2 regions of the Pandoraea pnomenusa genome follow, and region 1 is predicted to be linked to the other one. Evidence: riboswitches for the same ligand, from Rfam matches in the RefSeq annotation. Region 1 holds a riboswitch; the other holds the start of a gene.
What was found. Region 1 has a riboswitch for thiamine pyrophosphate ahead of LV28_RS25910 (FAD-dependent oxidoreductase). Riboswitches for the same ligand answer to the same signal wherever they lie in the genome.

Region 1 (10,137 bases):
CTTGACGGGGGCGCGCGGCTTGAGCCCGCCGATATTGTCGAAGCGCACCGTGATCGGGTACGAGCTCGAGAACGACAGCGAACTCATGTTGCCTGCCTTGAGCGCGAGGAAGAGCAGCGCGGCGAAGCCGAGAACGACGAACAGGCCGACCCAGAAGTCGAGGGGGTGTTTTTTCATTGTGTTAGCTGAACATAAGGGCGGTGAGCAGGAAGTCGAGACCGAGCACGGCAAGCGACGCTTGCACCACCGTGCGCGTCGTCGCACGCGACACGCCTTCCGGCGTCGGCTTTGCTTCGAAACCCTGATACAGCGCGATGAACGTCACCGCGATACCGAAAACGATGCTCTTGATGACGCCGTTGGCAACATCGGACCACACGTCCACGCCGCCCTGCATCTGCGACCAGAACGCACCGGTGTCCACGCCGATCAACTTCACGCCGACGAGGTAGCCGCCGAACACACCGACGGCCGAGAAAATCGCCGCCAGAATCGGCATGGCGATCACGCCCGCCCAGAAGCGCGGCGCCACCACGCGGGCGATCGGATCGATTGCCATCATCTCCATGGCGGTGAGTTGCTCGCCTGCTTTCATCAGGCCGATTTCGGCCGTGAGCGACGTGCCCGCGCGCCCCGCGAACAGCAACGCCGTGACCACCGGTCCGAGCTCGCGCACCAGCGAGAGCGCGACGAGCAGGCCCAGCGCCTGCTCCGAGCCGTATTTGTTGAGCGTGTAGTAGCCCTGCAGCCCGAGCACGAAGCCGACGAACAGGCCCGACACGGCGATGATGACGAACGAGTAGTTGCCGACGAAATGAATCTGGTCGGTCACCAGGCGCGGTCGGCGCAGCAGCGGACCGCTCGACGCCAGCATGCGCAGGAACATTCGGGCGCCGTAGCCCAGCCGTTCGACGTGGCCTCGGACAAAACTGCCGATGGTAGTGATCATGCACGCGCTCCGATACCGAAGTCTTCCGCGAGCGGCGGCGCGGGATACTGGAACTTCACGGGGCCGTCCGGTTGCGCGTCGATGAACTGTCGCACCGTCGGGTCGTTCGAGGCGCGCAGTGCGTCGGGCGTGCCCTCGGCGCCAATGCGGCCCTCGCTGATGAAATAGATGTAGTCGGCGATGGCGAACGTCTCCGAGACATCGTGTGACACGATGATCGACGTGGCTCCCAACGCGTCATTGAGCTTGCGAATCAGGTTCGCGGTGATGCCCATCGAAATCGGATCGAGCCCGGTGAACGGCTCGTCGTACATGACGAGATCCGGGTCCAGCGCAATCGTTCGCGCCAGCGCAACGCGCCGCGCCATGCCGCCCGAAATCTCGGCCGGCTTCATGTCGCGCGCGCCGCGCAGGCCCACCGCATTGAGCTTCATGAGCACAAGGTCGCGAATCAGCGTTTCGTCGAGCTTCGTATGTTCGCGCAGCGGGAAGGCCACGTTCTCGAACACCGTCATGTCGGTAAAGAGCGCGCCGAACTGAAACAGCATGCCCATGCGCCGGCGCAGCCGGTACCAGCCGTCGCGATCGAGCGTGGACACGTCGGTGCCGTCGAAGTCGATGGCGCCGCGACTCGCATGCACGAGGCCACCGATCAGGCGCAGCACCGTCGTTTTCCCGCAGCCGGAGCCCCCCATCACGCCGACGACCTTGCCGCGGGCAAACCGCATATTCAGCCCGGAAAGCACCAGACGCTCGCCATAGCCGAAGCTGACGTCGCGCAATTCGAGCAGATTTTCCGGATTCGGAGTAGGCACGTTTCGAGTCTTATAGTGCGGTGCAAAACGCCAATTATAGGGGCGAATGCCATTCGATGCCGTTCAAGGGCGGGCCACCGAAACGATGCCCGGCGCTGTCCCGCGGCATTTTACAGGGCCTTCGTGTCCGCGCCCGATCGGGTTGCGCCAATCGCAACGGGGGGAAAACGTAACCGCGCCAACGACTTACCTTGCACCGCCGGGTGCAGGTGTTGCGCCGTTGCTACAATAACCCCGTTTTGCGCAATGCACTTTTGTCTCGATGCCTCTCCACCTGCCCACATCGCTCCATGCCCTTGCGCCCAGCGCGTTCCAGATTCGTCCGATGCGACTGGCCGACATGGCTCAGGTGCTGGCCGTTCAGGCCGAAGCGTATGCGGAAGTGATGCACGAGTCGGAGGCGACTTTGGCGTCGCGGCTGGCGCTCTCGCCCACCACCTGCTGGGTTGCCGTGGACCATGCGCCGGATGACGAGACGTCGGACGGTACGCGCGAGCGAGTGGCCGGCTACCTGTTCACGCACCCCTGGTGCATCGCGGCGCCTGCGCCGCTCGACACCGTTCTCGACGCACTGCCCGACGCGCCCGACTGCTGGTACGTCCACGACATGGCCCTGGCGCCCCGCACACGCGGCGCAGGCGTGGCCCGCCAGTTGTATGCCGCAGCCCTCGCGGTCGCGCAGACGCTGGGCCTGCGGTCGTCGGCGCTGGTGGCGGTGCAACAGTCGCAAACCTTCTGGGCACGCTTCGGCTATGTCGCGGCTTCGGACGTCTCGCCGTCGATCGCCGCCAAACTGGCCGGGTACGGAGACGGCGCCGTGTTCATGACGCGCCCGCTTCCGCACTGAGGGATTCGAACCCCCCGCCAACCTTGCACCCTTGCACCCTTGCACCCTTGCACCCTTGGCATCTCGATCGCCTGACCGTCTGACCGTCCGGGCGCCCTGACGTCCCCGGGCGCGTGTGAGTCAGTCCCGCCGGGCGAACTCGGCCTGCATTTCCTTGACGGCCGCCGCCACGTCCGCGGCTTGCGTCACGGCGCGCACCACCGCAGTGGACCCCACCCCCGTGTCGAGCACCTGAGCGAGATTCGCGGCGTCGATGCCACCGATGGCGACAAGCGGGTAATGCGGCGCGATCAGTTTCACGTAGCGGGCCAGCTTCGCGAGCCCCTGGGGCGCCGTCGCGATCACCTTCGTCGTGGTGGGAAATACGGCGCCCACGGCGAGATAGCTCGGCTGGAAATGATGCGCAGCGAGAATCTCGTAATAGCCATGCGTGCTGATGCCCAGCCGCATGCCGCTGGCGTGCAGTTCGGCCACTTCGCCGGCCGACAGCGCCGCCATGTCCTCCTGGCCGAGATGCACCCCGTACGCCTGCGCGCGGGCGGCTTCGCGCCAATGGTCGTTGATGAACCACGCACTGTCGTGCGTCACCCGTCGGGCAGCGGCGACCGTACGCTCGATGTCCGAGCCCAGCGCGGGGTGCGCCGGATCCTTGATGCGCAATTGCACGGTACCCACCTGAAGGTCGGCCATGCGCTCGCACCATTCGGCGTTCGGCAGCACGGGATAGAGTCCCAGTCGCTTGGGGCAGCCCGGAAAGCGGCCCGGCGACGGCACTTGCCCGAGGACTTCCGGGAACGTTTCGAGACGGGTCGGCCACGCGCCCAGCGTGCCGGCATCCTCCGCATGGGCGTGGCTGCCGTCGGTACGCCAGGCACGCGCGAGTACGAGCGCGTCCTGCGGCATGAAACCACAGTCGAGAAACGCCGCAAACGCCGGGAAGAAGGCCGGATCGTCCACGCCGGCCACCCGATAGATCGTATCGGACGTATACAAAGTATCCTCGGCACGACCTGCGGCCAACGCCCGTGAGTCGAGCACCACGGCGCCCGCCGCGCGCCAGGCATCGCGTTGCATCAGCGCCGCCGTGCCCGGCGTTTGCGCCGACGACATCGGCCACCAGATCACGTCGCCCTTGCCCGCACTTGCCGGCGTTTGCGCATGCAGGCGCCAGCGGGGCGCCGAGGCGTCGTCGGGCCATGGCGCGAGCCGCGCGCGAATTTGCGCCGCGGCCTGCTGCCAGGCCATGGCCAGCGGTGCATCGTCGGGCAGGCATCGCACGTTCGAGAGGTGCAAGTCGTGCGAGGGTGCGGCGGCGCCGGAGTGCGTCGTCATGAAAATTCCTTGAATGTCGATCGATGCGCGCCGATGGCGGCGAGGCTCGCGGGCGCTCAGGCGCCCGTCTGATGCCAGAACGGCACGCCCACGACCGGCGTGCTGGCCTGCGCACTCTCGCGCTCGGCCATCGGTCCGGCGAGCCACGCGGCGCGGCCTGCCCGGATCGCGGCGGCGAACGCGCCGGCCATCTCCACAGGTTGCGCGGCGAGCGCCACGGCCGTGTTGAGCAATACGCCATCGTAGCCCCACTCCATCACCTGGCACGCGTGCGACGGCAGGCCGAGGCCGGCGTCGACGATGAGCGGCGTGTCCGGCAGGCGGTCGCGCAGCAGGCGCAGGCCGTAAGGATTGATCACGCCCTTGCCCGTGCCGATGGGCGCGCCCCACGGCATGAGCGCCTGGCAGCCCACGTCGAGCAAACGGCGGCAGAGCACCAGATCCTCCGTGCAGTAGGGCAGCACCTTGAAGCCGTCGCGAATCAGTTGTTCGGCGGCCGTCACCAGGCCGAACGGATCGGGCTGGAGCGTGTAGTCGTCGCCAATGAGTTCGAGCTTGATCCAGTCGGTCTCGAAGACTTCGCGCGCCATTTGCGCCGTTGTCACCGCTTCCTGCACCGAATGGCAGCCGGCGGTGTTGGGCAGCACCGGCACCGCGAGGCGGCGCAGCGTCTCCCAGAAATGCCCTTCCGACGCCTGTGCGCCCGTGCCCGACAACTGGCGGCGCAATGCCACCGTGACCATGCCCGGCCGGGCGGCGTCGATCGAGTCGTTGAGCGCCTGCAGCGACGGATAACGGGCGGTGCCCAGCAGGAAACGGCTGCCGAAACGGGTGTCGTAGAGCGTGAGCGCGTCTCGCGCGCTGCCGGCCGCCACGTTGGCGGATTCGGTGAATGCGTTCATGTCAGCCTCCGGCGACCGGTTGCACAACGTCGATCTTGTCGCCCTGCGCGAGCACGCGCGCGGTGTATTGCGTCTTGGGCACGAATTGTCCGTTGATAGCCGCCGCAAACGGCGGCTTCGCGCCATAGGCGTTCAACGCCTCGGCCAACGTCGCGGTCTCGGCCACGCTCAGTGTCTGTTGATTGATATGGATATCCATCTCGTACGGCTCCCTCTCATGCCTGGCGGAACAGGTCCGGCCACGGCCGGCTCGCTCGCCACGTCTCCCAGTCGAACGCCTGCCCCGACGGCGCGCTCGTTGTTTGCATCAATGCCTGTGCCAGCGCGCAAGCCTCTCCCGTCACCGCAGGCGCGAGCAGATAGCCGTGACGGTAAAGTCCGTTCACGCGCATCAGCCGGGCGCCGTCCCACTGCACGCGGGGCAGATGGTCCGGCAGCGCCGGGCGACAGTTCACATTGAGTTCCACGATGCGCGCCTCGCCGAATGCCGGGTTCAGCGAATGCGCCGCCGACAGCAGCTCGAGCGCCGAGCGTACGGTCATCGGTGACATGTCCTCCGATTCCAGCTCGGTCGCGCCAATCACGTACAGATCGTTTTCCTTTGGCGCGATATAGATCGGATAGCGCGGGTGCAGCAGGCGTACCGGTCGCCGCAGCCCGATGCCCGGCGCGTGAATGCGCGCCACTTCACCGCGAACGCCGCGCAGTTGCGTCAATGCTGTACGCGCACCGAGCCCGCGGCAATCGATGACGAGCCCCGCCTGCGGATACGCGCCCTCGGCGATCTCGGTATGCCAGTGCAGTTCCGCCCCGGCCTTTGCCAGGCCAGCCGCCAGCGCGCGCAGCAGTTGACGGTTGTCGAGCTGCCCTTCGTTGGGCAACAGCCAACCTTCCTGAAAACGACCGGCCAGCGCCGGCTCGACCTCGCCCAACTGCGGCCCGGCCAGCCGCTCCACGCCGCCGCGCAGCAGGGCCGGCGGCGCGTTCGCGCGCATGCGGCGGTCGAACATCACGGATTCGGCGCGATCGGGCTGATGCCACACGACCAGTGTGCCGTTGCGCTGGAAGAACACGGGCTCGGGCAGGCCGTCGATGAGCCCCGGCCAGCGCTCCAGGCCGACGGCTCCCATCTCGACGATGCTCGGCTCGGCCACGGCCGCTTCGGCCAGCGGCGCGAGCATGGCGGCGGCCACCCAACCCGCCGCGCTCGAACCGTCGGCATCGCCGCGTTCGTACAGCGCGACGCGCGCGCCCCCACGAATCAACTGCCAGGCGAGCAGACGACCGGACAGGCCGCCGCCCAGAATGGCGATGTCGGGATGCGAAATCGGGGCGCTCATACGCGCATTGCCGCGCAGGCCGTGACGGCGCGCAGGCACTCGGGAAGCCGCGAAGGTGTGTGTGGAAGGTAACGCATGGGGTCCTTTCCTCATGAAAGCAAAAGGACGAAACGGTGTCTGGACACCTTACCCCACTGGAGGAGTCGGAAACTTCCCACGCCGGTATTACCCGGGTCGGGTGCAAAGGGTCTCTCTCAGCCCCGCGTTCCTTTGTGACGCATGGTTAACCTTGTCAGTTAACCCCCGCGTCCGACACGGAGCACCCCTGTTTCGCCCGCAGCCATTACAACATAGATGCCGACGCCCGTGCAAGCTGGCCTCCCGGGCGGTTGCACGCTCATCGCGTCTCGTTTTTTGACGAATCCCCCGGGCCTTGTAACAACGCGTAAACTGAATTTCGATGTGACGCGCGTTTCGGGCCGCAAATCGTGCAACGCAGCATCCTGAACAACGGTCAAACGAACCGTTTCCCCCATAACAAATTGGCTCCTTGCGGCAATGCCGCCCGACGATCATGGTCCACACGCCGATGTCCTCCGCGTCGCCCGACGTCCCGCCGCCGGTCGATCCGGCCACCCCCGCCCCCACCCCGCCGAAGCACCCGAGCGCCTGGCAACTGATCCGCCCCTACTGGGTGTCGGAAAAGCGTTGGGAAGGCCGCCGGCTGCTGGCACTCGTCGTCGTGCTCAATCTGGCCGTGGTGTTCATCAACGTGCGGCTCAACGCGTGGAACGCCAGCTTTTACGACGCGCTGGACAAGCGCAACTGGCCCGTCTTCAAGTCGTCGCTCGTCGAATTCGCGATCCTCGCCTTCAGCTTCATCATCATCGCGACGTTCCGCACGTACTTCCGGCAGATGCTCGAGATCCGCTGGCGGCAATGGGTCACCGATGCCACGCTCACGAAGTGGTTCGCGCATCAGGCGTACTACCGCATCGAGCGCGATCACCTGACCGACAACCCCGACCAGCGCGTATCGGAAGACATTCGCACGCTGGTAAGTTCGTCGCTCGCGCTGTCGCTCGACCTGCTCACCACGCTCGTCTCGCTGTTCTCGTTCGTGACGATCCTCTGGACGATCTCGGGCGCGGTGTCGTTCGCGCTCGCCGGCATGAACGTGACGATTCCCGGCTACATGGTGTGGGTCGCGGCGCTGTATGCGCTCGTGGGCTCGTTCTTCATCTTCAAGGTCGGGCGCCCGCTCGTGGGCCTGAGCTATCGCCAACAGCAGGTCGAAGCCGACTTTCGTTTCCTGCTGGTGCGCTTGCGCGAATCGGCCGAGCAGGTGGCGCTCTACCGCGGCGAGGGCGCCGAGCTGTCGCGCCTGAAAGCGGCATTCGGCGCCGTGCGCGACAACTGGTGGCAAATCATGGTCGTGACCAAGCGCCTGATTTTCGCGAACTCGATCTATGCGCAGATCGCCATCGTGTTCCCGATCATGGCGGCCGCGCCGCGCTACTTCGCGGGCGCCTTCACGCTCGGCGTGCTCATGCGCATCATCGACGCGTTCGGGCAGGTCAGCGACGGCTTCTCCTGGTTTGTGAACAGCTTCTCGACGCTGGCGGACTGGAAGGCGACGATCAACCGTCTGCGCGAATTCACGCGCGTGATCGATGCCGCGCCACGCGCGGGGGGCATCGACGTGCGCACGGCCGACCAGGCACTCGCCTTCGCGGCGACCGACCTCACGCTCACGCTGCCTAACGGCGCCCCGCTCGTGGACGCCGGCTCGTTCATCTTCGCCCCCGGCTCGCGCTGGCTCGTTCGCGGACGCTCGGGTTGCGGCAAGAGCACCATGCTGCGCGCGCTCGCCGGCCTGTGGCCGTTCGGCAGCGGGCGCATCGAGGTGCCCGCGAGCGCCCGCGTCCTCTTCCTCTCGCAGCAAAGCTACCTGCCGATCGACACCCTCAAGGCCGCGCTCGCCTTTCCTTCCGCACCCGACGCCTTTACCGACGCCGAATGTCGCGCCGCGCTCGACGCCGTGAAGCTCGGTCAGTACGGCGACGAACTCCTGAGCGTCGCGCACTGGGCGCGGCGGCTGTCCGGCGGCGAGCAGCAACGGCTCGCCGCGGCGCGCGCCCTGCTGCAAAAGCCCGACTATCTGTTCCTCGACGAGGCCACCAGCGCGCTCGACGTCCAGACCGAAGAAGCGGTGTACGAAGCGCTCCATGCCCGCCTGCCGGCCACGACCCTTGTGAGCGTGGCGCATCGCGATACGCTTGGACGCTTCCATCAGCACACCCTCACGCTGCCCGCGACGGCGGACGTCGAAAGGTCACGGGTGGTCGGCGCGGCCTGATTCGTTCACTTCATAAATATTATTGACGCGCCTGTTCCGGCGGGCAGGGGGTTTGGCATAATCACGAGCACCTCTGGCTTGCTTCGGGCACATCGTGACTACCCCCGCTTTCCCGTCCGGCCCGCGCGCCGCGCGCACCATCGTCGTGACCGGCGCGGCATCGGGCATCGGCGCCGCCATCGCGCGCCGGCTTGCCTCTCCCGACACCCGCCTGCTCCTGCATACCCGAGGCGCATCCGACGCGAGTCAGGCGCGGCTGGCGGACGTGCGTCACGCCTGCGAGGGATTCGGCGCCCAGTGCGCCGTTTGGTTCGGCGACCTGACGGACCCGTCGGCGGGCGCGCGCCTGATCGACGCCGCGCATGACGCCTTCGGTCCGGTCGATCAGGTCGTGAGCAATGCCGGCTTTGCCACGCGGCAAAGCCTCGCCGACATCGACGACGACGCTTTTGCCCGCACGCTCGCCGCCATGCCAGGCGCCTTCGCCGCCCTGCTGCGCAGCGCCCTGCCCGATCTGCAACGCTCGTCGCAGGCCAGCGTGGTCGCCATCAGCTCGTTCGTCGCGCATCGTTTCGCACCCAATCAGGCGGGCTTTCCGGCCACGGCGGCAGCCAAGGCCGCCATCGAGGCACTCGCCAAAAGCGCCGCCGCCGAGTATGCGCGCGCCGGCGTAACGATCAACTGCGTGGCCCCCGGCTATACGCGCAAGGACGGCGGCCATTCGGCCATCGACCCCACCGCATGGCAGCGCGCGGCCGACGCCACCCCGACCGCACGCCTGTGCGAGCCCGACGATGTCGCCGCACTCGCCGTCTTCCTGCTCGGCCCGCACGCGCGGCAGATCACCGGCCAGGTCATCCACGTCGACGGCGGCCTCACGCTCTGACGCTGACGCGCCGACACATCGATGCGCCGCGTCATGGCGGATGGCGAACATCGCACGCACAGGGACGCAGCCGCGGGGCACGGCGCCGGAGAGCGCCACCGTTTATCCGCACACGTTTATCCGCACACACGCAGCACACATAACGACAGGCACAGGATCCACCGAGGAGTTTCCATGGCATTTTTTTCCTGGTTCAACGAACTCAACACGAAGGAACGCAAGGCCCTGTATGCGGGCTTCGGCGGCTACGCCGTCGACGCGTTCGACTTCATGATCTATTCGTTTCTCATTCCCACGCTCATTGCCGCATGGGGCATGTCGAAGAGCGAGGCAGGCATGATCGCCACCAGCTCGCTGATCTCGTCGGCGGTCGGCGGGTGGCTGGCGGGCATTCTCGCGGATCGCTTCGGGCGGGTGCGCGTGCTGCAGTGGACGATTGCCACGTTCTGCCTGTTCACCTTCCTCTCTGGCTTCACGAACTCGTTCTGGCAGTTGCTCGTCACGCGCACGTTGCAGGGCATCGGCTTCGGCGGCGAATGGACGGTGGTCACGATGATGATGGGCGAGATGATTCGATCGCCGCAGCATCGCGCCAAAGCGGTCGGCACGGTGCAAAGCAGCTGGTCCGTGGGCTGGGCCGCCGCCGCGCTGCTGTACTGGTTCTTCTTCGCGGTGCTCGACGAAGGCACGGCATGGCGCGCGTGTTTCTGGATCGGCATCGTGCCGGCGCTGTGGATCACGTACGTGCGTCGTAACGTGTCGGACCC
Region 2 (10,137 bases), 850 kb from region 1:
CGGTGAGGAAGCTCTCGCCAAGGACGCCGCCGAGCACGGCCACGGCGTTCACACCAATTTGCACGACCGTGAAGAAATTGCCGGGTTGTTCCTTGAGCGCGAGCACCTTCACGGCTTGCTGGTCGCCCTTTTCCATGAGCACCTGGAGTTTGGTGCGCTTGGCGGCGGTCAGCGAGATCTCCGCGGCGGAAAAGAAGGCGCTTGCCAGCACCAACAGAAAGATACTGAAAAGAAAGCCGTAACCACTCATATTGTTTTCCCTGAACGTGCGATGGCGGTACCTGGCCGCGACGCAGGCCGGACCGGTTCGCACGGGGGAGGGTCCGGTGGCAGGGAGACATTTCAAAACAAGGCCCGTGGGGGCCGTCATTTTGAGATGCCTTCGGGCTGGGCGCGCAGTGCGCGTCCGGGGTCGGTCCTGCCGTCTGGCGGGCCGCGTCAGCCGTTCGGGCTGTACCGCTGTCCGATAGCATGCCATAAGTCGGGGCCGTATCGTCAGGCGATCCTGCCGTCATGAGCGGAATGGGACACGCCATGCGTCGCGGACGACGGTCGTGTCCCACGGGCCCCCCGTCATGCGGCACACGCCTTGTCTACTCCCGGGCGGTGGCTTGCACGAGCTGCGAGACACGCCGTACAGAACCGACAATCGGCGCAGCGCCTCTCGTGCATCGTGATGCCTGCCTCGACACGGTGTCGGGGCCGTGGCCACGAACCACGCCTTCTCCGATGAGGACTTCACGATGATGCATGGCATTCAACCCGCAATCCACGCGCCCGGCATGGGCGGTCTGACATCGCTTTCCCCGCTCGCACCCACGGAGTCGGTTTTCCGGGCGGGCGGCGTCGCCGGCACTGCATTGGCGCACGTTGCGAACGCACGTGCGTCGGTGTCCCACCACCCGTGGTCGGTGAACCAGGCTTCGGCCAGGCCGATTCCGGTGGTTGGGAACCACGCGATGCGCCCCGATTTCCAGGCGGTCTCATCCGGCGGCGACGTTGGCGTCGTGACGGCCGGATCAGTGGAATCGATGCAGTCGATGGAATCGGCCGAAGCCGACCCGACGCATGGGGGCGACTCCCTGCTCATGGCACCACGCACCGGCGCCCCGCGTGTTGCGCAGCCGGTACTTTGCCCATCTGCGCTGGCGGCGCTACATGTCTGTGCAAGCCTGCCGTCGCCCAATGCGCGCGGCGCGTCGATCGATGGGCGCCAACATCCGGTCGTCATGCCGGACGGACGCAGCGAACGCGCGCAGCTCTGCCGCGACATCGTCGCGGGCGCCTTGCTCGGTACGGAAGGGCGTAATGGCACCGTGCCGTTCGAGCCCACCCGGGAAACGGTGACGCGAACCGTGGCCGATACCGCGCGTCGCTGGACGGGCAAGCCGTCGCTCGCGGGCAAGAAGGAGTGGACGCAGGCGTGCATGACGTTCGAGGCGCCGGGCGGCTTCATCGGCAGACTCAACGATCGGCTGCATTCGGGAGCGCGGGTTCTGCCAGACGCGCAAAGCACCGAATGGATGCTTCGGGTCGGGTTCGCCGACAGTTTGCCGATGCATCAGGCTCTGGTCCGCGGCGACTTGCCACCGTCCGTTGGCATGGGCACCGACGAATGGGCGCGGCTGGCGCTGGGCGTCGAGCATCTGGGGGCGCGCCACTGGGAGATGCGCCACACCGAAGTGATGGACGCGGCAGTGCTGCCCGCAACGAACACCAAGGCATTCACCGCCCTCGCCACGTCGATGTCGACGCTGCCGGCGCACATCGCCACGCAACGCCTGCGCAACAAGTTCTCGATGTACGGCGTGCCGACGGCACCCGCGCCAGGCACCAGTACCGCGCCATCGGTCGGTTGAGGGGCTTGCACGTGGCAGTCGCGCGGCGCGAATGAAAAAAGCGCCCGGGGTGAAGTGCCCCGGGCGCTTTGCACTGCAACGTCCGCGCCGACGCACAGGGCGTCGGCACGCGGCGAGGCATCAGGTACGACGATAGATCTCGGCGCCGCTCTTGACGAACTCGACGGCCTTGACTTCCATGCCCTGCTTGAGGGCGGCTTCGTCCGTGATGCCTTGCTTGGCCGCGTAATCGCGCACGTCCTGCGTGATCTTCATCGAGCAGAAGTGCGGACCGCACATCGAGCAGAAGTGCGCGACCTTGGCCGAATCCTTCGGCAGCGTTTCGTCGTGGAATTCGCGCGCCTTGTCCGGATCGAGACCCAGGTTGAACTGGTCTTCCCAACGGAATTCGAAACGCGCCTTCGACAGCGCGTTGTCGCGAATCTGCGAACCGGGGTGGCCCTTGGCGAGATCGGCGGCGTGCGCGGCGAGCTTGTACGTGATGATGCCTTCCTTGACGTCGTCCTTGTTCGGCAGACCCAGGTGTTCCTTCGGCGTGACGTAGCACAGCATGGCCGTGCCGTACCAGCCGATGGTCGCCGCACCGATGCCCGACGTGATGTGGTCGTAGCCCGGCGCGATGTCCGTCGTGAGCGGTCCGAGCGTATAGAACGGCGCTTCGTCGCAGTACTCGAGCTGGAGATCCATGTTCTCCTTGATGAGTTGCATCGGCACGTGGCCCGGGCCTTCGATCATCACCTGGACGTCGTGCTTCCACGCGATCTGGGTGAGTTCGCCCAGCGTCTTGAGTTCGGAGAGCTGCGCTTCGTCGTTGGCGTCGTAGATCGAGCCGGGGCGCAGGCCGTCACCCAGCGAGAAGGCGACGTCGTACGCCTTCATAATTTCGCAGATTTCTTCGAAGTGCGTGTACAGGAAGCTTTCCTTGTGATGCGCGAGACACCACTTGGCCATGATCGAGCCGCCGCGGCTGACGATGCCGGTCATGCGGTTGGCCGTCATCGGCACGTAGGCGAGACGCACGCCGGCGTGGATCGTGAAGTAGTCGACGCCTTGCTCGGCCTGCTCGATGAGCGTGTCGCGGAACATTTCCCACGTCAGTTCCTCGGCCTTGCCGTTGACCTTTTCGAGCGCCTGATAGATCGGCACGGTGCCGATGGGCACCGGGCTGTTACGCAGAATCCACTCGCGCGTTTCGTGGATGTGCTTGCCGGTCGACAGATCCATCACCGTGTCGCCGCCCCAGCGGATCGCCCACGTCATCTTGTCGACTTCCTCGCCGATCGACGACGTCACGGCCGAGTTGCCGATGTTCGCGTTGATTTTCACGAGGAAGTTGCGGCCGATGATCATCGGCTCCGATTCCGGGTGGTTGATGTTGTTCGGGATGATGGCGCGCCCGCGTGCGATTTCGCTGCGCACGAACTCCGGCGTGATCTCCGCCGGGATGCTGGCGCCGAAATGCTGGCCGGGATGCTGGCGCGAGAGCAGCTTGGCCAGACGCTCGCCTTGCGGGCCCGTCTGGCGCACGCTTTCGATATATTCCTGACGGCGGAGGTTTTCGCGGATCGCGATGTATTCCATTTCGGGCGTGATGATGCCCTGACGCGCGTAGTGCATCTGCGTCACGTTCTTGCCGGCCTTGGCGCGACGCGGCGTGCGATGCAGGCCCGGGAAGCGCAGCTCCGCGGTCGCGGCGTCGGCGGCGCGCTCGCGGCCGTAGGCCGAGGTCAGGCCCGGTAGCGCTTCGGTGTCGCCGCGCGCTTCGATCCATGCGGCACGCAGGGCCGGCAGGCCGGAGCGGATGTCGATCTTGGCGTTCGGATCGGTGTACGGGCCCGAGGTGTCGTACACGTAGATCGGCGGGTTCTTTTCGCCGCCGAAGCTCGTCGGGGTGTCGGCTTGCGAGATTTCACGCATCGGCACCTGGATGTCCGGGCGCGAGCCTTGCACGTAGATCTTGCGGGAATTCGGCAGCGGTGCGATCGCGGCTTCGTCCACGCGCGCGTTGGCTGAGAGGAACTTCGGGTTGGCGTTCATGCAATGTCTCCTGGCGGGGCACGTGTTGACGCCGACAATTTCGGCGCAAAGCGGCTCAGGAGCATGAACGGGGGCGAGGAATTTCTACGCTCCCTGCGCTGGCATTATCCAGATCAGGTTCTAAGGGTATTTCTCACCCACAACTCACGTTGCAGGACCCCTGCGCTTAGCTTTGCGGCAACGATACACCGACATGCCGGGCGAACACAAGCATGATGTGTCCCGAAAAACGTGAACGGATGATGGTGCAATGCGTCATGCGCGCACGCCCCACGCCAGGTTCGCTGGCGAGCGCACAATGCGGGCCGCGCGGTTCCCCGGACCGGGGATGTCGGCGACTTGGCCGACGTTGGCCTGGCGAATTTATTCGCTTTTGGCTCTTTTGATTCAGGCAGGAGGTGCGTATCGTCAACGATGTGAATGCCGGATCCGAACTGACTTCAATCGAACGGAGGGACCATCCATGCTGCGCCTGAACTACATCAAAGCCGCTCCGCGCCCGTATGAATACCTGAGCACACTGAGCCACTACTTCCACGATTGCGGACTGCCGGACGGCCTCGTCGAACTCGTGTGGCTGCGCGCCTCGCAGCTCAATGGCTGTGCGTACTGCATCGACATGCACGTGACAGACGCGCTGAAAGTCGGCATCGAGCCGCGCCGCGTGCATCTGCTCGATGCCTGGCGGGAGACGGAGCTTTATTCGCCGGCCGAGCGCGCGGCGCTCGCATGGACGGAAGCCGTCACCAACGTGCAGGACGGACACGTGCCAGACGACGTGTTCGCCGAACTGCGCGCGCATTACGATGACAAGGAGATCTCCGACCTGACCTTCGCCGTTGCCACGATCAACGCGTGGAACCGGATGGCCATCGCATTTCGCGCACCGCTGCCAAAGGTGCCGCACGGCGTGCGCTGAACTGCGTCCGAATGCACGTTGGCGGTGCGATGGGCCTGCGCCGGGCCCGGCGCGACTTCCGTTTGCGCACTATCGCCGATCGACCGTGCGTGACCGATGTGCGGGCGAGCCGCGACCGTGTGGCGCAGACTCACTGTGCCAGCCGGACTTCGCGCTGAAACTCGCGCGGCACGAGCCGAAGCACGTCGCGAAAGAAGCGCCGATCGGGGGGCGGAAGCATCGGCAGCACCCTTCCCAGCGAGTGAGCCGCGTGCAACGCCTGCGGGGAGTCGCCGTCCTGGTGCAGCGCGAACCACAACATCTCGAACCACAGGTTGGCGAGCTGCAACGGCTCGAAGCCAACACGCCCCTCTTCGTGATCGGCGAGCGTGGTGGCCAGCACGTCGGTCCAGCGGGTGAATCCCTTGGCGCGCGAAAACGGTGCGCCGAACGGCTGCACGGCGTCGAGAAATGCGTCGACGGCGAGCGGCGTGCTCGCGCGCAACGTTGCAAGATCGGGATCGCGCCGTGCCGGCACGGCACCGCGCGCGATGCGCAATAAAAAAACGGTGTTCCAGACGGAGTTGCCGCCCACGCCGAAGCGGTCGCAGATCCATTCGGACAAGCCAATCCAGCGCAACGCCTGACGCTGCACGTCGGCGGCGGCGAGGCGGCGTCCCGGGTCGATGAGCGCACCCTGCCAGAACAACCAAAGCGTCAGCCCGATGTTGGCCGCAACGTGTTGCGCCAGTTCGATCGAATCGCCTTCGAACGCGGCCTGCAGCGCGTCGGAAAAGGCGGCCAGCGCATCGGCGGCCGATTTGGCGCGCGCCGGCATCGGACCCGGACGGGCGGCGTGCGACTTATGCAGCAATGCCTGCAGATTTCGGCTCTCGAAGCGAATCCGCGGGTTGTAGACGAGACACGGGGCAAGCGTCGTGTCGTCGCCGATGCGTTGCAGATGGGCGAACGCGCCGGCTTCGTCGCGCAACGCGTAGGCTTGCCACGCCTGCACGATCCAGTGCATGGCGCGCAGCGTGGGCGAGCCCGGCGGGTTCGTGCCGAACGTTTCCGCCAGCGTGGTGAGGGTCCGCTTCGTGCGTGCGGCGTCGCCCATGCGGCGCCAGACGATCGTCTCGGCGAGCAGCGCGATGCCTCGCTGCACGTCGTCGACGGCGCAAACCTGCGCGGCATGGAACGAGGGGATGGCGCCCGTGCGCTGACGCCGCACGTCACCCGGCGCGCTTGCTTGCGGTGGCGCGAAGAACACGCCGTCCTGCATGTCGCGCTTGCCCAGCGTCAGGTGATGCCAGAACGCGATGTCCTGCATGACGTAATCGAGGGCGGGGGAGTGTGTATCGGGCGCCGTGTCCTGCGGGAGGCCGAGAAAGGCGGCAATCGCGCGGCGCGGGCTGTCCGGCGCGGCATTGCCAATCGTCACGCGGACCCGCGGAATTTCCCGGGGCGCGAGCCAGAACGGCCCTTTGCCACGCCCGCGCGTGGGCAGCAGACGCGGGTCGGCGTGGCGATCCTCGCCCCAGCCGACCGCGACATGCCAGCGCGCGAAATCCGAAAAAGCGCGACTGATCAGCATGCGCAGATCGCCCGCCGCACCGGACGTCTGTCCGAAGCGGGACTTCAGCGATGCCAGCGAGACGGGCGAATTCTCGTAAAGCGCCGCGTAATACACCCGCATGAGCAGCCAAAGGCTTTGGTAGCGGACCGCCTCGCCATTGATCGTTTGTGGCGCGTCGAGGCGTACGGCGAGGGGGGAGGCGCCAGTGGCGCTGACGTTCGTGTCGGTGGCGGGAATGTCGGGCATGGCGTCGAGTTTCGTCGAATGACGTCGGAGAAGCGCCCGCTTCGCGCCGGGGCGGCGTGCAGCCTGCGCCGCAATCTCACGGTCTTCGGGAGGGGCGCACCGATGATACGGCGGTTACGTCGGTTACGGTAGCTTTGCTTTGCGTCTGTCGAAACCCGCACTAAGCTGCATATGCTCTCGAGAACCGGCGCCTGGCCAGCGTCCTGACAGCATGCCGGCGATGCCCCGGAGGGTCCGCAACGTCCCGCATGTCCGACGAACCTCCCATGAAATCAGGACAACGAAATGAATACGATAATTTCTCGCCGGTGGCGTGCCGGCCTGTGGCGGCGGCTGGTCGGCGCGGTCGTCTTGCCCGCAACGCTCGCCGCCACCCCTGCGGCCTATGCGGCCGACGTGCCGAAAGCCGCGCCGGGGCGCATCACCGAGCGCGCCGACTGGGGCAAGCTGTTCACCGCGGAGGGCGTGAAGGGCACGATCGTGGTGCTCGACGCACGCACGCAAACCTATCAGGCCTACGACGCCGCACGTGCCGAGAAGCGCATGTCGCCGGCGTCGACTTACAAGATATTCAACAGCCTGCTGGCGCTCGACTCCGGGGCGCTGGACAACGAACGCGCGATCATTCCCTGGGATGGCAAGCCGCGACGCATCAAGAACTGGAACGCGGCGATGGACCTGAGGACCGCGTTTCGCGTGTCATGCCTGCCCTGCTATCAGGTCGTCTCGCACAAGATCGGGCGCCGGTACGCGCAGGCGAAGCTGAACGAGGTCGGGTATGGCAACCGCACCATTGGCGGCGCGCCGGACGCCTATTGGGTCGACGACAGTCTGCAGATTTCGGCGCGTGAGCAGGTGGACTTCCTGCAGCGTCTCGCGCGTGGCACGTTGCCGTTCTCTGCGCGCTCGCAGGACATCGTGCGCCAGATGTCGATCGTCGAAGCCACGCCGGACTATGTGCTTCACGGCAAGACGGGCTGGTTCGTCGACAAGAAGCCCGATATCGGCTGGTGGGTAGGGTGGATCGAGCGCGACGGCAACATCGCCAGCGTCGCGATCAACATCGACATGCTGTCGGAGGCGGACGCCCCGAAACGGGCACGCATCGTGAAGTCGGTGCTGAAGGACCTGAAGCTGATCTGATCGCGCGGCGGCGCATCGTGGTCGGGCGTGCCGTTTACCGTTGTCAGGCGCTGCGCTGTGGGAACGCCTTCGGGCGTGACCACCGCGCAACGCCTGGCGAGGATTACAGTGCGCGTCCGTGTTTGAGGGCGGCCGCAATTTCGGCCACGTGCCGGCCTTGCGTGCGGGCGATCTTCAATTCGTTCTCGCTCGGCTGGCGAGAGCCGTCGGCAGCCGCCAGCGTGGTTGCGCCGTACGGCGTGCCTCCGGTGATTTCCGCCATGTTGGTCAGCGCGGGTTCCGTGTAAGGCACGCCCACGATGACCATGCCATGGTGCAGCAACGTGGTGTGGAAGCTCGTGATCGTCGTCTCCTGTCCGCCGTGTTGCGTGGCGGTGCTGGCGAACACGCTGCCGACCTTCCCGGCGAGCGCTCCCTTGGCCCACAAACCGCCGGTCTGGTCGAGGAAGTTACGCATCTGGGCCGTCATGTTGCCGAAGCGCGTGGGTGTGCCGAAGATGATCGCGTCGTAGTCGGGCAGTTGATCGACGCGCGCGACCGGTACGTTCGCAAAGGCTGCCCGTGCCGCTTTCGCGCCGCTCTTTTCCAGCACGTCGTCGGGAACGAGTTCGGGGACCTGCATGACGCTCACTTCCGCACCGGCGACGCCGCGCGCCCCTTCGGCAACGGCTTCGGCCATCTTGTAGATGTGCCCGTACATGCTGTAGAACACCACCAGGATCTTGGCATTGGCCATGGGAATCTCCTTTGGGTCGAGGAAGGCTGGCGTCGCGGGCGACATGCCACGCGAGGCGAGCCGTTCCATCATAGTCGACGCACATGACGAAACGTGAGCGCGACGACGCGCGGCACGGGGCCGGCGTGTTGTCTTCCTGATGCGGACCTGACGCCGGCCGGATGCCAACTCGATCCTGACCTGATGCCGATGCGGTGCTCGCGCCTTGCCCCCACTGCGGGCGCGATGTTGCGACGAGCGGGGAGTTACGCGGGGATCAACGCAGGCGCGAGCCGATGAGGCAACCCAGCGCGAGTGCCGCCATCAATACCGCGACGCTGGCCGATACGCCACCCGCCAGTGCCAGCCCGGTCGCGGCAAGGCCGTGCGCCAGCAGGGCCGCGGGCACGAGCAGCATGGCGCTTACAACGCTCCAGCGCATCACATATCGCCACAGGAACCGACTCACGACGTGCATGCGTGCGTCGAGTTGATGCCGCTGCCAGAACGACAGATCGGCCGCCGCATGGAAGAGCCAAAGCGGGCTGAAGTATTTGATGAACAAGTCCATGACGCCATACGAGAAACACAATGCCCGCCGGGGGCGGGCATGGCGTCGAGGCGCGATGGCGAGACCGTCACGCGCTTTGTGGGGGGGAGTCGACGCCCCACAATTGTAGCAGGCGCTCACTCACAATGCTCGGACGGTTTGCGATTCCCTTGGACTTATTTCGTTGAATATCGATCAATCGTAGGTCAATAGTGCTCTTTATTCGTTATTTGTGGTTATTTTTTTGGTGTCGCCGTCTTCGCTCCGCGTGCGGCCTTGCGGGAAGGGGCCGCGAGCGCGTGTGGCGAGGCGGCCGTGACCTGCTGGATCAGCTCCCACACGGACTGTGCGGCGGGCGAAAGGGTGCGGTTCTTGCGGCGTACGAGCGTGATCGTCCGGTCGATCTGGGGCACGAGCGGCAGGGCGATGAGCCGCCCGTCGTTCTTGGGTCCGGGCATCGTGGGCAGCGCAAGCGCCGGCATGATGCTGATGCCGATGCCCGCCTCGACCATGCGGAACACGGTGATGGCGTGTCCGACTTCCTGCGCCACCTGGCAGTAAGCCCCATGCGCTGCCAGCGCACGGTCGATGAGCGGGCGGCTACCCGACGCATAGTCGAGCAGCACGAGTTTCTCGCCATTGAGCGCTTTCCACTCCACGGTCGTCCGTCCGGCGAACCGATGTGAGCGATCGCACACCACCAGGAATGGCTCGACCATGATCGGCTCGCCGACGAGGTCGTCGGTGCCCTCGGACGCGACGATTACCCCGAAATCGACTTCGCCATGACGCACGCTGTCGGTCGCCAGCGTCTGGACCTGGTCGCGCAGCATCAGCGTGATGTCCGGGAAGCGAGTGGCACAGGCCGAAATACATTCCGGCATGAGATTGGCCGAAATGGTTGGCGCGCTGGCTACGCGAACCCGGCCACGACGCTCCTCGGCCAGGCCGTGCGTGTCGCGAAGGGCGCTTTCCAGCTCGTCGAGCACCCGGGCGAGGGTGGCGGAGAGGCTGGCGCCCACTTCGGTCAGCGTGACTTCCCGCGTGGTACGGTCCACGAGCTTGAGTCCGAGTTCTTGTTCGAGCTCCCGAATACAACGGCTGACGGCCGGC

Region 2: it holds a riboswitch for thiamine pyrophosphate, as region 1 does, so the genes downstream of both, thiC (phosphomethylpyrimidine synthase ThiC) here and LV28_RS25910 (FAD-dependent oxidoreductase) in region 1, are expected to answer to the same signal.

What each region holds. Positions count from the first base shown of each region.
Region 1 is NZ_CP009553.3:411,539-421,675, reverse strand. It holds gene mlaD (outer membrane lipid asymmetry maintenance protein MlaD) at 1-177, opposite strand, end outside; gene mlaE (lipid asymmetry maintenance ABC transporter permease subunit MlaE) at 182-949, opposite strand; gene LV28_RS25935 (ABC transporter ATP-binding protein) at 946-1,764, opposite strand; gene LV28_RS25930 (GNAT family N-acetyltransferase) at 2,027-2,611, shown strand; gene LV28_RS25925 (thiamine phosphate synthase) at 2,732-3,943, opposite strand; gene LV28_RS25920 (thiazole synthase) at 4,000-4,845, opposite strand; gene thiS (sulfur carrier protein ThiS) at 4,847-5,044, opposite strand; gene LV28_RS25910 (FAD-dependent oxidoreductase) at 5,061-6,185, opposite strand; TPP riboswitch at 6,320-6,462, opposite strand; gene LV28_RS25905 (ABC transporter ATP-binding protein/permease) at 6,715-8,484, shown strand; gene LV28_RS25900 (SDR family NAD(P)-dependent oxidoreductase) at 8,579-9,370, shown strand; gene LV28_RS25895 (MFS transporter) at 9,545-10,137, shown strand, end outside.
Region 2 is NZ_CP009553.3:1,261,285-1,271,421, forward strand. It holds gene paeA (polyamine export protein PaeA) at 1-250, opposite strand, end outside; gene LV28_RS29805 (hypothetical protein) at 705-1,859, shown strand; gene thiC (phosphomethylpyrimidine synthase ThiC) at 1,980-3,896, opposite strand; TPP riboswitch at 3,970-4,068, opposite strand; gene LV28_RS29815 (carboxymuconolactone decarboxylase family protein) at 4,360-4,815, shown strand; gene LV28_RS29820 (hypothetical protein) at 4,946-6,616, opposite strand; gene LV28_RS29825 (OXA-62 family carbapenem-hydrolyzing class D beta-lactamase OXA-151) at 6,902-7,759, shown strand; gene wrbA (NAD(P)H:quinone oxidoreductase) at 7,863-8,495, opposite strand; gene LV28_RS29835 (hypothetical protein) at 8,752-9,045, opposite strand; gene LV28_RS29840 (LysR family transcriptional regulator) at 9,261-10,137, opposite strand, start outside.